Regions from separate parts of the Kitasatospora sp. NPDC101801 genome, predicted to be linked through region 3. Evidence: riboswitches for the same ligand, from Rfam matches in the RefSeq annotation. Region 3 holds a riboswitch; each other region holds the start of a gene.

Region 1 (3,240 bases), on a different contig from region 3:
CAAGGAGCGCACCGACCAGCTGCGCAAGCAGGCCGACCAGCTGCAGGACCAGGTGGCCCGCGGCCAGGAGCAGATGACGGCCCTTCAGGGCGGCCTGGCGGCCGTGGCGGCGCAGGAGTACCGGGACGGCGGGGTGGACCCCTCGGTCGCCCTGATGCTCTCCTCGGACCCGGAGAACTACCTGACCAAGGCGTCCAGCGTCGACCAGGTGAACCAGACCCAGGCGCAGAGCCTGAAGACGCTCCAGGACCAGCAGCGCCGCCTCGACCAGCAGAAGATCGAGGCCGCGGAGACGCTGGCCGAGCTGGACCGCAACACCAAGGTGCTGAACGACGCCAAGGCCGAGGTGCAGAAGAAGCTCGCCGAGGCCCAGAAGCTGCTCAACCAGCTGAGCGCGGCCGACCGGAACGCGGTGCTGGGCGACCGCGCCTCGCGCGGCGGCGAGCGGATCGACGTCGGCAACCTGCCGCCCGCCAGCGGCTACGCCGGTGCGGCGGTCTCCGCCGCGATGGGCAAGCAGGGCAAGCCGTACGTCTGGGGCGCCACCGGACCGAACTCCTTCGACTGCTCCGGCCTGGTGGTCTGGGCGTACGCGCAGGCGGGCGTCTCGCTGCCGCGCACCTCGCAGGACCAGGCCTCGGTCGGCACCAACATCGGCAAGGACTGGGCGAACGCGCAGCCGGGCGACCTGGTGATCTACCACCCCGACGCGCACCACGTCGCGATCTACATCGGCAACGGCCTGGTGGTGCACGCCCCGCACACCGGTGACGTGGTCAAGGTGATGAAGGTCGACGCGATGCCGATCAAGACCATCCGCCGGGTCTGATCCACCGTCAGCCTGATACGGCATAACGGACATCTCCCCATCAAGGCGTCGAACTGACGCCGCGTGACACGCCCGGGCCCGTCGGAACCTCCCTGTGATCTGGGACACTTCCGGCGGGCCCCGTCGCGTCCGCATCCCGGGAGTTCGTCGGCACAGCGTGCAATTCCGATCACGCTCGGTCGCAATCACTGAAGAATCACGACTTCATTCCGACTTTTTTCTTACAAGGATTTGAACCGATCACGGTTGGGTTACTAAGGTCCTTCTCGAACCACCGCACTGTCGATCACCCAGCCTGGGTGGCGGCGGGGGTTACCGCCGAGTTCGAGACGCAGCGGGGCAGTTCCGACTGCCCTACGGGGAAGCCCTCTTGGGGGCGCTGTCGATCGGAGCCGGGGAACCACGTTCCTCGGGGTGAATCGGCGCCAGGTCGACGGACCGTCACGAGACGGCCCGACGGTGAGGCGCTGTAGGGCATCTCTTCCAGCCCGAACCCGTCAGCTCACCCGGTAGGCGGACGTAGGAAGAAGGAGCCCGCCTTCGTGGCGTCCCATCGTCGTCCCAAGCCTGCCGGCCGTACCCGGGTCTCGATCATCACGGCTGCCGCCGCCGCTGCGGTGGCGCTGTCCGCGCAGACCGGTGCGCACGCCGACCCGAACCCCACCAAGGACGAGGTCAAGTCCCAGGTCGACCAGCTCCACGAGCAGGCCGAGGACGCGACCGAGAAGTTCAACGCGGCCACGGAGAAGCAGCAGACCCTGCAGAAGCAGGTCAGCGGCCTCCAGGACGAGGTGGCCCGGCAGCAGGCCCAGGTGACCACCCTGCAGAGCACGCTCGGCGAGATCGCCGCCGAGCAGTACCGGACCGGCGGGATATCGCCCACCGTCCAGCTGATGCTCTCCAGCAGCCCGGACGCCTTCCTGGGCCAGGCCGACTCGTTGAGCCAGCTCGGCACCTCGCAGGCGGACACCCTGAAGACGCTGAAGGGCGAGCAGGGCAAGCTCGACCAGCAGAAGTCCGAGGCGCAGAACAAGCTCGCCGACCTGGAGCGCACCACTCAGGAGCTCCGGGCGGGCAAGGACGAGATCCAGGCCAAGCTGGCCGCCGCGCAGGCGCTGCTCGACACGCTCAGCCGCAAGGAGCAGGACGAGCTGCGGGCCGCCGAGGCCAAGGCCGCCGCCGACTCGGCCGCCAAGGCGGCCACCGAGTCGAAGACCGCCGAGCCGGACCGGGCCTCCCGCACGGAGACCCGGACCGACCTGAGCGGCCTGCCGGCCGGGTCGTACGCGGGCACCGTGATCGCCGCCGCCGAGGCGGAGATCGGCAAGCCGTACGGCTACGGCTCCGTCGGCCCGAACAGCTTCGACTGCTCCGGCCTGATGGTCTGGGCCTTCAACAAGGCCGGGATCTCGCTGCCGCGCACCTCGGAGTCGCAGATGGGCGCCGGTCAGAACATCGGCACCAACATCGCCGACGCCAAGCCCGGTGACCTGATCATCTACCGCGGGGGCGGCCACGTCGGCCTCTACGTGGGCAACGGTCAGATCGTGCACGCGCCGCGCACCGGCACCCTGGTCCGGCACGAGTCCGCCACGGTCATGCCGATCACCCGCATCGTCCGGGTCTGACCACCCGCCCGTCGTAACGCCCGCAGGCCCGGCCACGTGCCGGGCCTGCGGCGTTTCCGGCCGGGCCGAGCAGATGTCCGATTGGTGGTCAAATATTCGGCACTGTAGGGGTTTGGACTAGATCGCCGTGACTCGCTAACGTCTGCCCCCGGACCTTCGCAAGGACGGCCGCCCGACCGGGCGGCGGCGGTGGCCCGGCGCAGGAACGGAGCAGCCGCCGGTATGTCGACGCACAGTCGTTCCCCCCTGCCAGGCGCCCGCCGGTTCACCCGGGCGCTGGTGTTCACCGCAGCGGCCACCACGGTGCTCGGGGTGGCCTCGGCGGGCGCCGCCGGGGCCACCCCGGGCGCCCCGGTCGAGCCGCCCACCCGCAAGGACGTCAAGGCCCAGGTCGACCAGCTGTACGAGGAGGCCGAGCAGGCCTCGGAGAAGTTCAACGCGGCCCAGGAGCAGCAGCGGCAGCTGCAGTCCGACACCGGCTCGCTGCAGAACCAGGTGGCGGCCGGCCAGGACGAGCTGAACCAACTGCGCTCCGGCCTCGGCTCGGTGGCCGCCGCCCAGTACCGGGCGGGCGGCATCGACCCGGCGGTGCAGCTGATGCTGGACTCCGACCCGGCCGGCTACCTGTACCGGGCCCGCACCCTGGACCAGACGGCCGAGCGGCAGAACGACACCCTGCGCCAGGTGATCGACAGTCAGCGCCGGCTGGACCAGCGGCGGGCCGAGACCACCGCCAAACTGGCCGAGCTGGAGTCCGTCCGGCGCACCCTGAACGAGAGCAAG
Region 2 (3,240 bases), on a different contig from region 3:
ATCTCGATCGGGATGGCCACCGACGGCGCCCGGCTGCTGCTGGAGAACCGGCTGATGCAGCGCAGCTACCGCAACCTGGCGGGGCTGAACGCGCTCGGTCTGCCGATGCCGGACGAGCTCTCCGGCGACTTCGACGGCTTCGAGGCGGCGGTGGCCGAGGAGGCGCTCCGGCTGATCGGCGAGTGGACCGTCCCCGGACTCCCCGCCCTGCTGGTGCACGAGTACCCGGACCTGGCCCCGGAGCCGGGCACCGAGGAGATCGAGGCGTACCTCGCCGAGCAGGCGGAGCGGACCGCGGCGGAGGAGTGAGGGAGCCGGGCCCGCCGAGACGGCGGGCCCGGCTCCGACGGTGCGTCAGGGGTTGATGCCGCGCTCGCGCAGCCAGTCCAGCGGGTCGATCGGGGCGGCACCGTCCGGCCGGACCTCCAGGTGCAGGTGCGGTCCGGTGACGTTGCCGGTGGCCCCGACCTTGCCGAGCACGGTGCCGGGGGCGACCTCGCCGGAGGCGGTGACGATCGAGGAGAGGTGGCAGTACCAGATCTCGGTGCCGTCGCCCAGGGTCTCGATCACCCGGTAGCCGTACGCGCCCGACCAGCCGGCCGAGGTGACGGTGCCCGCGCCGACCGCGGTGACCGGGGTGCCGGTGGGCGCCGCGAAGTCCAGGCCGGTGTGCAGGTGCGACCAGTACGAGCCGGACTGGCCGTAGTGCGCGGTCAGCTCGTAGTTGGTGGTCGGCGCCGCGAACCCGCCGTGCTGCTCGGCGCGCTTCGCCTCGGCCGCCTGGGCGGCCCGCTTGGCCTCCGCCTCCTGGGCCGCGGCCAGCCGGGCGGACTCGTCGGCGGCGGTGCGCTGCCCGTCCGCCTGGAGCTGGATCCGGGCGGCGAGGGCCAGCCCGGGGTCGGCCGAGAGCAGCGGCTGCGGCCCGTCCTGGTCGGCGGAGTCGGCGGCCGCGACGGCGGGCGGCTGCGGGGCCGCACCGGCCGGGGCGGCGGCGGCGAAGGCCGTCGCGCCGAGGGCTGCGGTCATCGCGGTGACGCCGATCAGCGGACCGCCGGAGCGGGGCTGACGGGGCATCCGGTGCCTGGCTGCGTCCGGGTGGTCCAGCAGCAGCTGGTTGCCGGAGTCGGTGCGGGGGTGTGCCGGGGAGTGCGTCGACGCCACGGAGGCGCGCTCCTTTCCTTCCTTCGCGCCTACCGGGTTAGCTGACGGGTTCGGAGCAGGAAGGTCTCCTACGACCGGGTGCGGGACTCGGTCGATTCACCCCAAGGAACGGTGGTTCCCCGGCTCCCGGACCCACCGGCGAGGCGGGTCCTGAGGATTAGGCGACGGCGCACGGTGCCGTTCTGGGTACGGCGTTGCCGACCGCGCTGCGTTATCAAACGTTAATCCTAGGAGCCCATGATTCCAAGCGGCTAGCGAGGTGCAGTCCATCTCTTCTGACGACCCGTGACCGGAATGCGGCTTTTGCTCGACTACTCGGTGACGGTGCGCGACGGCCGGTTGAGTATCCGTACTCAGGCGCCCGGCAAGGGAGTTGGAGACCCTCGGGACATGAGCACTCCGATGCAGCCCCGGACCACCAACGCCTACTACCTGCAGGCTGTCCTGTCCTTCGCCCTGGCCTCCGCCGCCCTGGTGATCGGGATCGCCTACCTGCCGGTCGACCCCTGGATGCGCGGCTTCCTGGCGGTCGGCCTGCTCTACGAGATCACCGCGGCGTTCACCCTCGCCAAGGTGATCCGCGACCGCCAGGACGCCGGCCAGATCTCCTCCCGGGTCGACCAGGCCCGGCTCGACAAGCTGCTCGCCGAGCACGACCCGTTCCGGGTCGAGGGGATCTGAGCGGCGGTCAGCCCGCGGCCCGCTTGGCGGCGTAGGTCTCCCCGCCCGCCGCCCAGTTCTCCAGCGGGATCTCCTCGATCACCACGGTCACCGCCTCCGGGCTCACCCCGGTGATCCGGACGTAGGTCTCGGTGAGCTCGCGGGCGATCTCGGCCCGCTGCTCCACGGTCCGACCGGCCAGCTGCTTGACGTTGATGAACGGCATGACGACCCCTCAGGTTCGGTGCGGTGCGATCGCCCCGCACGCTATCCCACCGGCTTCCCGCCCCGGCGGGCGCTTGACGACTAAGGCTATTAGCCTTAGCTTCATGGCTATGACGCAGACCTTCACCACCCAGTACCTGGACGTCCCCGGCGGCCGGCTGGCCTACGACGACACCGCCACCGAGACCGGCCTGCCGGTCGTCCTGCTCCCCGGCATGCTGGACTCCCGCACGGTGTACCGGCACCTGCGCCCGCTGCTCACCGCGGCCGGCCACCGGGTGATCACCCTGGACCTGCGCGGCTTCGGCGAGTCCTCGATCGCCTGGAGCGACTACTCCCCCGCCGCGATCGCCGAGGACACCCTGGCCCTGCTGGACCACCTGGGCATCGGGCGGGCCGCCCTGGTCGGCAACTCCTACACCGGCGCCACCGTGCTGCGGGCGGCCGGCCTGGCCCCCGAGCGGGTGGCCGGCATCGCCCTGGTCGACGCCTTCGTGGAGAACCTGCCGCCGACCGCCGTCCAGCGCGCCCTGCTCAAGGTGCTCGGCCTCGCCCTGGTGCACGTCCCCGCCGTCTGGGGCGGCTACCTCGGCAAGGCGTACCCGACCGCGAAGCCCGCCGACTTCGCCGAGTACCGCAGCGCCGCCGTGGCCGCCCTGCGTACCCCCGGCCGCAAGCAGGCCACCAGGGGATACGTGGCCGGGGACTCGGCGCCGACCGGCTGGGCGGCCGGGCTGCGCTGCCCCGCGCTGGTCCTGATGGGCAGCCAGGACCCGGACTTCCCGGACCCGGCCGCGGTGGCCGAGCGCCAGGCGGTCGCGCTGAAGGCCCGTAAGGTGATGATCGACGGTGCCGGGCACTACCCGATGGCGGAGTTCCCGCAGGCCACCGCCGACGCCCTGCTCCCCTTCCTGGACGAGGTCGCCTGATGCCGAGGGCCGGACTCTCCCCCGCCGCCGTGGTCGACCACGCCCTGGAGCTGATCGACGCCCAGGGCTCCGACGGCCTCACCCTGGCCGCCGTGGCCGCCCGGGCGGGGGTCGCCACCCCCTCGCTCTACAAGCACGTCACCGGCGGTCTGACCGAGCTGCGCCGGCTGATCGCCGTCCGGGTCACCGAGGAGCTGGCCGAGCGGCTGGCCGACGCGGCGGTCGGCCGCAGCCGGGACGAGGCGATGACCGCCCTGCTGAACGC
Region 3 (3,240 bases):
CTTCCGCCCCGACGGTGACGCCCCCTCCGGTCGCCACCCGGGGGTGCGGGTACTTCAGCGGGCCGTCCAGGGTGACCGTGCCCCCGCTGATCGAGGCGATGGTCCGCAGGTCGTACCGCTCCGAGAAGCCGTCGCCGTCGGGCGCCCCGGTCGGGGTGACGGCCAGCTCGTCACCGGGCCGCCAGCCGGTCGGCTCGGCGGCCAGGGTGATCCGGGTGTCGCCGGCCTTCAGCGCGCCGGCGGCGCGCACCCAGGCCGTCCTGGCGGCGCCGTCCAGCCGCAGGTAGCCGGCCCCGGTGACCCAGAGACCGGTGTCGTCCGGCATCAGCGTCATACCGCCGCCCTGGAAGCGCCGTTCGTCCACGCCGGGGAACCGCAGGGTGTGCAGGGCGGTGTCGGCCGGGGCCAGCGTCAGGCTGCCCTTGACCTCGACGTTGCCCGCCGAGCTGAGCACCACCGAGCGGTCGGCCGCGAAGGTCAGCGAGCCGGATGCTTCGACCACCAACGAGCCCACCTCCGCATCGCCGTCCAGCACCACGTGGTCGGCGATCCGGACGGCGGCGGCCGGGCCGGGCAGCTTGCCGCCCCAGCCGGCCGGGTCCGACCACGGACGGGCCGGCCGGCTCGGCTCCGGGGAGGGCGAAGGCGAGGGCTCCGGGGAGGCGGACGGCAGCGGGGCGCCGTGCGAGTGGGAGGCCCCGGGCGTGGGCGGCGGCGGAGCCGAGGCGACGTCAGGGGCGTCACCGGTGTGCCGGACCAGCTCCTCCACCCCGATCGCGGCGGCCACCGTGCCGGCCGCGATCCAGCCGAGTAGCTTTCTGCGCCCGGTCTTTGCCGAGTCGTTATCTTCCGGCCCCGCTCCGGGCCTCTTCGCGTGCCGCATGGTGCCGCGCACCCCTCCCCCGGGCCGCGCCTGCGGCCGCCTCGCCTGAAGCATAGGCAAGTCCCTTGAACGGAAAGGGATTTGATCAGATTCGATCGAAACACACCACTGGAACGGACGCTTCCGCACCATGAAGGTTCCATAAAGAAAGCATGATCCACATCACAGAGGTTTGCGGTTTGAACTTAAGTCTGCCTAACGTGCTCCCCTGTTCGTGGCCACACGGACCCAGTTCATCCGGAACGCCGAGTCCTGCCATCGGATGAACAGGCAGCAGAGCAAAGCACCATGGCAGGGGCGGGGGAACCACAGGTAAGTCGCCTGCAATTGGTCCGATTTGACCGATTTCAGGCTCGGGGTGAAGCCGTGCTCACGCACGGCCGGGCAACTCCAGCCCGAATCCGACAGCTCACCTCGCAGGCGTGGGAGAGGAACGCATCTTCATGCTGTCCAGCAGCGCGTCCAAGCGCACCCGCCGTCTGATCGCCGCGACCGGTGTGGTCGGCATCGGCCTCTCGGTCCCGTGCCTCACTGCCGGTTCCGCTTCCGCCGCCACCGTCTCCACCTGGGACAAGGTCGCCCAGTGCGAGTCCACCGGCGACTGGAGCATCAACACCGGCAACGGCTTCTACGGCGGCCTCCAGTTCACCTCCAGCACCTGGGCCGAGTTCGGCGGCACGCAGTACGCCGCCCAGGCCAACCAGGCCAGCAAGGGCCAGCAGATCGCGATCGCCGAGAAGGTGCTCGCCTCCCAGGGCCCCGGCGCCTGGCCGGTCTGCTCCGTGCAGGCCGGACTGACCAAGGGCGGCGGCGCCGCCCAGGTCGACACCTCCTCGGCCGGCACCACCGCCAAGACCACCACGCCGAAGGCCACCACCCCCAAGGCGGCCACCCCGGCGCCGAAGGCGGCCGAGCAGCAGACCACCACCACCACGACCACCGCGGCCAAGAGCTACACCGTGGTCGCCGGTGACTGGCTCTCCACCATCGCGCAGAGCCAGAACGTCGAGGGCGGCTGGGAGAAGCTCTACGAGCTGAACAAGGCGATCCTGTCCGAGGGTCCGGACATGATCTACCCGGGTCAGCAGCTGGCCCTCGGCGGCACCACCACCGTGGTGACCAGCGCGCCGAAGTCGACCGCCCCGGCGCCGAGTTCGTCGTCGGCCGGTACCGGCACCAAGACCACCAAGAGCACCAAGGCCGCGTCCGGCTCCACCGCCACCACCGCGGTGGCGGCGACCGGCAGCAAGGCCGCCGCGATCAACTTCGCGATGTCCAAGCTCGGCCAGGCTTACGTCTACGGCGGCAGCAGCAACGGCGGCTGGGACTGCTCGGGTCTGACCCAGGCGGCCTTCCGCCAGGCCGGCATCTCGCTGCCCCGGGTCGCCAACGACCAGGCGGATGCCAGCACCCGGGTCTCGCTGGACAACCTCCAGGCCGGCGACCTGCTGTTCTGGTCGAACAACGGCAGCAACTCCGGCGTCTACCACGTCGCCCTCTACATCGGCGACGGCAAGTACGTCGAGGCCGCCAACCCGCGGGCGGGCGTGAAGACCGAGTCCATCGCCAACTGGGCGCCGGACTTCGCCGGTCGCGTCTGACGCACCCAGGCCGCTGCCCCGGAGACCCTGGTCGGCTCCGGGGCAGCGGCCTGCCCGCAGCGATTATCCTGGCGGTGATGTGCGCCTTCGCTTCGTCGGTCATGTCGCGGAGTTGCCAGCCCACAGTTCGACCGCGAGGACCAGCCATGACCGTGCCGCCCACCGCGACCCAGCGGATCGCCGAGACCATCCGGCCCGCGATGCTCCAGGGTCTGCAGAACGCCGACCTCGGCGGCGCCGCCGGCACCCAGCACATCAACGCCTGGGCGGACTGGATCGCCGAGGCGGTCTTCCACACCGCCGTCCAGCCGCTCGCCGTCGAGCGCGACGCGTTCGCCGACCGGGTCGACACCCTCAGCGAGGTCGCGAAGCGGCACAAGGCCAACTACCTGGACGCGGTCCAGGACGTCCAGCGCCTGAACAGCCGGGTCGCCGAGCTGGAGGCCGAGCTGGCCGAGCTGCGCGCGACCCCCGACGAGCCGCCGACCGACTGACCGGGGCGGCCCGTTCGCCGTGTCCGCCCGGCTCCGGCGGCCTATGCTGCGGCGGTATCCCCTGCGTCCAAGGAGCCCCGCATGGCCAAGGTCACCGTCTCGCTCGACGCCGACTTCGCGATCGAGCTGATGCTGCTCTCCGGTACCAGGAACCCGCAGGACGCGGTCGAGTTGATCCTCCGTGACTACCTGGCCCGGGGCCGTCGCACCGAGGCCCGGACCTCGGACGCCGCCGACGAGGCGCGGCTCGGCGCCCGCCCCG
Region 4 (3,240 bases), on a different contig from region 3:
ACGTGGCATCTCCTTGACGGAAGCGGGATCTGTTGTCGTTACGACCAGAGCCTAACCGCACCGGAGCCCGGGGCCACGCTGACCTTGGTCCCGTCTCACCGTGTGGCCGGGCTACTCATCGGTAGTTCACCTGAATGACCGTAAACGGGGCCGTACCACCCGGAAGCGGTACGGCCCCTGCTGACGGAGTGTCGCGGGAGTTCCGCGTCAGCCGAGCTTGAGCAGCTGGCCCGGCAGGATCAGGTCGGGGTCACCACCGATGGTGGACCGGTTGGCCTGGTAGACCTGCTGCCAGTCCTGGCCGTGCGCGGCGGCGATGTCCGAGAGCGTGTCGCCGGACTTGACGGTGTATCCGCCGGTGGCGGGCGCCGGGGCGGCGTGCTTCGGCGTGCTGACCTTCGGCGCGTCCACCTTCGGGGTGGCGGGCTTCGGTGCGGTCTCCTGCTTCGGCGCGGCGGCCTTCGGGGTGGCCTTCGGCGCCGGGGTACGGGTCTCCGAGCGGGAGGACTTGCCGGCCGAGGTGTCGACCTGGGCGGCCGAACCGCCCTTGCTCAGACCGGCCTTGACGGAGCAGACCGGCCAGGCGCCGGGACCCTGCGAGGCGAGCACCTTCTCGGCGACCGCGATCTGCTGACCCTTGCTGGCCTGGTTGGCCTGCGGGGCGTAGGACTGACCGCCGAACGCCTTCCAGGTGCTCGGGGTGAACTGGAGGCCACCGTAGAAGCCGTTGCCGGTGCTGATGCCCCAGTCGCCGCCGCTCTCGCACTGGGCGACCTTGTCCCAGGTGTCGACCGGGGCGGCGTGCGCGCCGGTGGCGGTCAGCAGCGGGAGTGCGAGGCCGACGCCCGCGACACCCGCCACGGCGATGGCCTTCTCGGTCTGCGTACGACGACGATGACGGCCCGAACCGGTGAAGAGCATGAAGAAGTCCCTCTCCGCACGCCTGCGAGGTGAGCTGTCGGGTTCGGACCGGGAGGTGGCCCGGCCGCCACTGCTGGCGGCTTCACCCCAAGCCGTGGGGGACGGCGACTTACCTGGGTCCCCCGCCCCTGCCCAAGGGTCTGGTCGGTGTCCCGGCAGCGCGGCGGGCAGGACTCGGCGTTCCGCGCTCGGGGTTCGCAGCTGCGAACACCAGGGAGAGTAAGCAGATGACCCGATGGATCACAAGCTTATGTCGAACAGATCACACAGAAATCACGCTGCGCTGTGGGTCGTCCACAAACCATACTGGTATGTCCAGATTGATGCGTACTCAGATCACGCCTGATCAGATCTGACCGACACGCCGTCAGTGCGGGTCGGTGACCTCCGGCGTGAACGAGACCGGCAACTCCCGCAGCCCGCGCATGATCAGCCCGCCCCGCCAGCGCAGCTCCTCCGGTTCGGCGGCCAGTTGGAGGTCGGGCAGCCTGGTCAGCAGCGTGGCCAGGGCGAATTGACCCTCCAGCCGGGCCAGCGGGGCACCGATGCAGTAGTGGATGCCGTGCCCGAAGCCCAGGTGCGGGTTGTCCTTGCGGGCCAGGTCCAGGGTGTTCTCCGCGGCGAACCTGGCCGGGTCCCGGTCGGCCGCCGCCAGCACCACCAACACCGGGTCGCCGACCGGGATGTCCACCCCGCCGATGGTGAGCGGCTCGGTGGCGAACCGCCAGGTGGCCAGCTCCACCGGGCCGTCGTAGCGCAGCAGTTCCTCCACCGCCGTGGCCAGCAGCGCCGTCTCGCCGCGCTGCACCGACTCCTGCAGCAGGGCGCGCTGGGCCGGGTTGCGGAGCAGTGCGTAGGTGCCGTTGCCGATCAGGTTGATGGTGGTCTCGAAGCCGGCGAACAGCAGGATGAAGGCCATCGCCGCGGCCTCGTTCTCGGTCAGGTGCTCACCGTGGTCGCTCGCCCGGATCAGCCCGGAGATCAGGTCGTCGCCCAGGTCGGCCCGCTTCCGGTGGATCAGCTCCAGCAGGTAGGTCCGGATCCGCTTCACCGCCCGGCCCACCCCGCCACGTTGCCCGCCGTGGTGGCGGATCATCGCGCCCGCCCAGTCCCGCAGGTCGTCCTGGTCCTCCGGCGGCACCCCCAGCAGGTCGCAGATCGCGTAGATGGGGAGCGGGAAGGCGAACTCGTGGATCAGGTCGGCCGACCCGCGGGCCGCGAAGTCGTCGATCAGCCGGTCCGTCAGCTGCTGCACCCGGGGCTCGAACTCGGCCACCCGGCGCGGGGTGAACGCCTTCGACACCAGCCGCCGCAGCCTGGTGTGGTCCGGCGGGTCGATGTTCAGCAGATGCGTCATCAGATCCGCCTGCCGCTCGCCCGGGATGCCGACCCGGCCGGTCTTGTGCGCCTGCCCGCTGTGGTGCGCCGGGTTCTTCGACAGCCGCCCGTCCGCCAACGCCTGCCGGGCGTCCGCGTACCGGGTGACCAGCCACGCTTCCACCCCGCTGGGCAGCGTGGTGCGGTGCACCGGCGCGTGCTCGCGCAGCCACGCGTACGCGGGATAGGGGTCGGCGGCGAACTCCCAGGTGAAGAGTTCCGGCTGGGTGGTTCGGTACGTGTCCGGCATGTCGTGCACCGTAACCTGCCACAAGAGGAGTGAGCTGGGTCACCTGGCGGGTAATTGCTCTTGCGGAGGATCGTGGCGTGCTTACGATCCTCCGATACGGTCTCGGTGGACGCCGGTGCGGCGTGCTCCACCGGGCGTAGCTCTTTGGGAGGAGCAGGCCATGCGGGTAGCCGGGGCAGTGGTGGTCATCGCGGTGCTCGAAGGCGGTTCGGGAATCGAGCTGGCCCGCCGGTTCGCGGCGGCCGGGGCCGCCGGCATGCTGATCGCCGACCAGCGCCCCGGGGTCGCCGAGGACCTCGCCACCGAACTCGACCGGCCCGGCTGCCCCGTGGTCGGCGTCAGCGGCGACGCCCGGCAGCCCAGTGACGTGGCCGCGCTGGTGGCCACCGCCGCGGAGCACCTCGGCCCGATCGACCTGTTCTGCGTGGCGGGCCCCGACGGCGAGCGCATCCTCCCGCTGGCCGAACTCCCCGACCACCTCGACCCGCTGGCCGAACTCCTGGCCCAGATCGGCGACGCCATCAGCGAGGTCATCCCGCGCCAGCGCGGGATCCACGTCCCGCACTAGGCAGGCGGCTCGGGGCTGCGCTGTAGGCAGGCGCCCGGGCAACTACGGTCCAGGGGCTCGGGGCTGCGCTGTTGGCAGACGCTCAGCGGTCGACTACCCAGGGGCTAGGGGCTGCGCTGTAGGC

Evidence for each region. Region 3 has a riboswitch for cyclic di-AMP ahead of ACIRPK_RS25725 (transglycosylase family protein). Riboswitches for the same ligand answer to the same signal wherever they lie in the genome.
Region 1: linked by a shared signal. The riboswitch ahead of ACIRPK_RS15850 (NlpC/P60 family protein) and the one ahead of ACIRPK_RS25725 (transglycosylase family protein) in region 3 are both predicted to bind cyclic di-AMP.
Region 2: linked by a shared signal. The riboswitch ahead of ACIRPK_RS32400 (M23 family metallopeptidase) and the one ahead of ACIRPK_RS25725 (transglycosylase family protein) in region 3 are both predicted to bind cyclic di-AMP.
Region 4: linked by a shared signal. The riboswitch ahead of ACIRPK_RS30895 (transglycosylase family protein) and the one ahead of ACIRPK_RS25725 (transglycosylase family protein) in region 3 are both predicted to bind cyclic di-AMP.

Annotation. Positions count from the first base shown of each region.
Region 1 is NZ_JBIWML010000011.1:94,078-97,317, reverse strand. It holds gene ACIRPK_RS15855 (NlpC/P60 family protein) at 1-829, shown strand, start outside; cyclic di-AMP (ydaO/yuaA leader) riboswitch at 1,197-1,361, shown strand; gene ACIRPK_RS15850 (NlpC/P60 family protein) at 1,372-2,457, shown strand; gene ACIRPK_RS15845 (NlpC/P60 family protein) at 2,680-3,240, shown strand, end outside.
Region 2 is NZ_JBIWML010000046.1:34,503-37,742, reverse strand. It holds gene ACIRPK_RS32405 (hypothetical protein) at 1-309, shown strand, start outside; gene ACIRPK_RS32400 (M23 family metallopeptidase) at 355-1,161, opposite strand; cyclic di-AMP (ydaO/yuaA leader) riboswitch at 1,174-1,335, opposite strand; gene ACIRPK_RS32395 (YiaA/YiaB family inner membrane protein) at 1,552-1,842, shown strand; gene ACIRPK_RS32390 (4-oxalocrotonate tautomerase family protein) at 1,850-2,047, opposite strand; gene ACIRPK_RS32385 (alpha/beta fold hydrolase) at 2,151-2,975, shown strand; gene ACIRPK_RS32380 (TetR/AcrR family transcriptional regulator) at 2,975-3,240, shown strand, end outside.
Region 3 is NZ_JBIWML010000028.1:19,330-22,569, forward strand. It holds gene ACIRPK_RS25720 (hypothetical protein) at 1-787, opposite strand, end outside; cyclic di-AMP (ydaO/yuaA leader) riboswitch at 1,117-1,319, shown strand; gene ACIRPK_RS25725 (transglycosylase family protein) at 1,306-2,484, shown strand; gene ACIRPK_RS25730 (hypothetical protein) at 2,631-2,978, shown strand; gene ACIRPK_RS25735 (hypothetical protein) at 3,060-3,240, shown strand, end outside.
Region 4 is NZ_JBIWML010000041.1:31,415-34,654, reverse strand. It holds gene eno (phosphopyruvate hydratase) at 1-2, opposite strand, end outside; gene ACIRPK_RS30895 (transglycosylase family protein) at 208-921, opposite strand; cyclic di-AMP (ydaO/yuaA leader) riboswitch at 927-1,077, opposite strand; gene ACIRPK_RS30890 (cytochrome P450) at 1,289-2,548, opposite strand; gene ACIRPK_RS30885 (SDR family NAD(P)-dependent oxidoreductase) at 2,709-3,116, shown strand.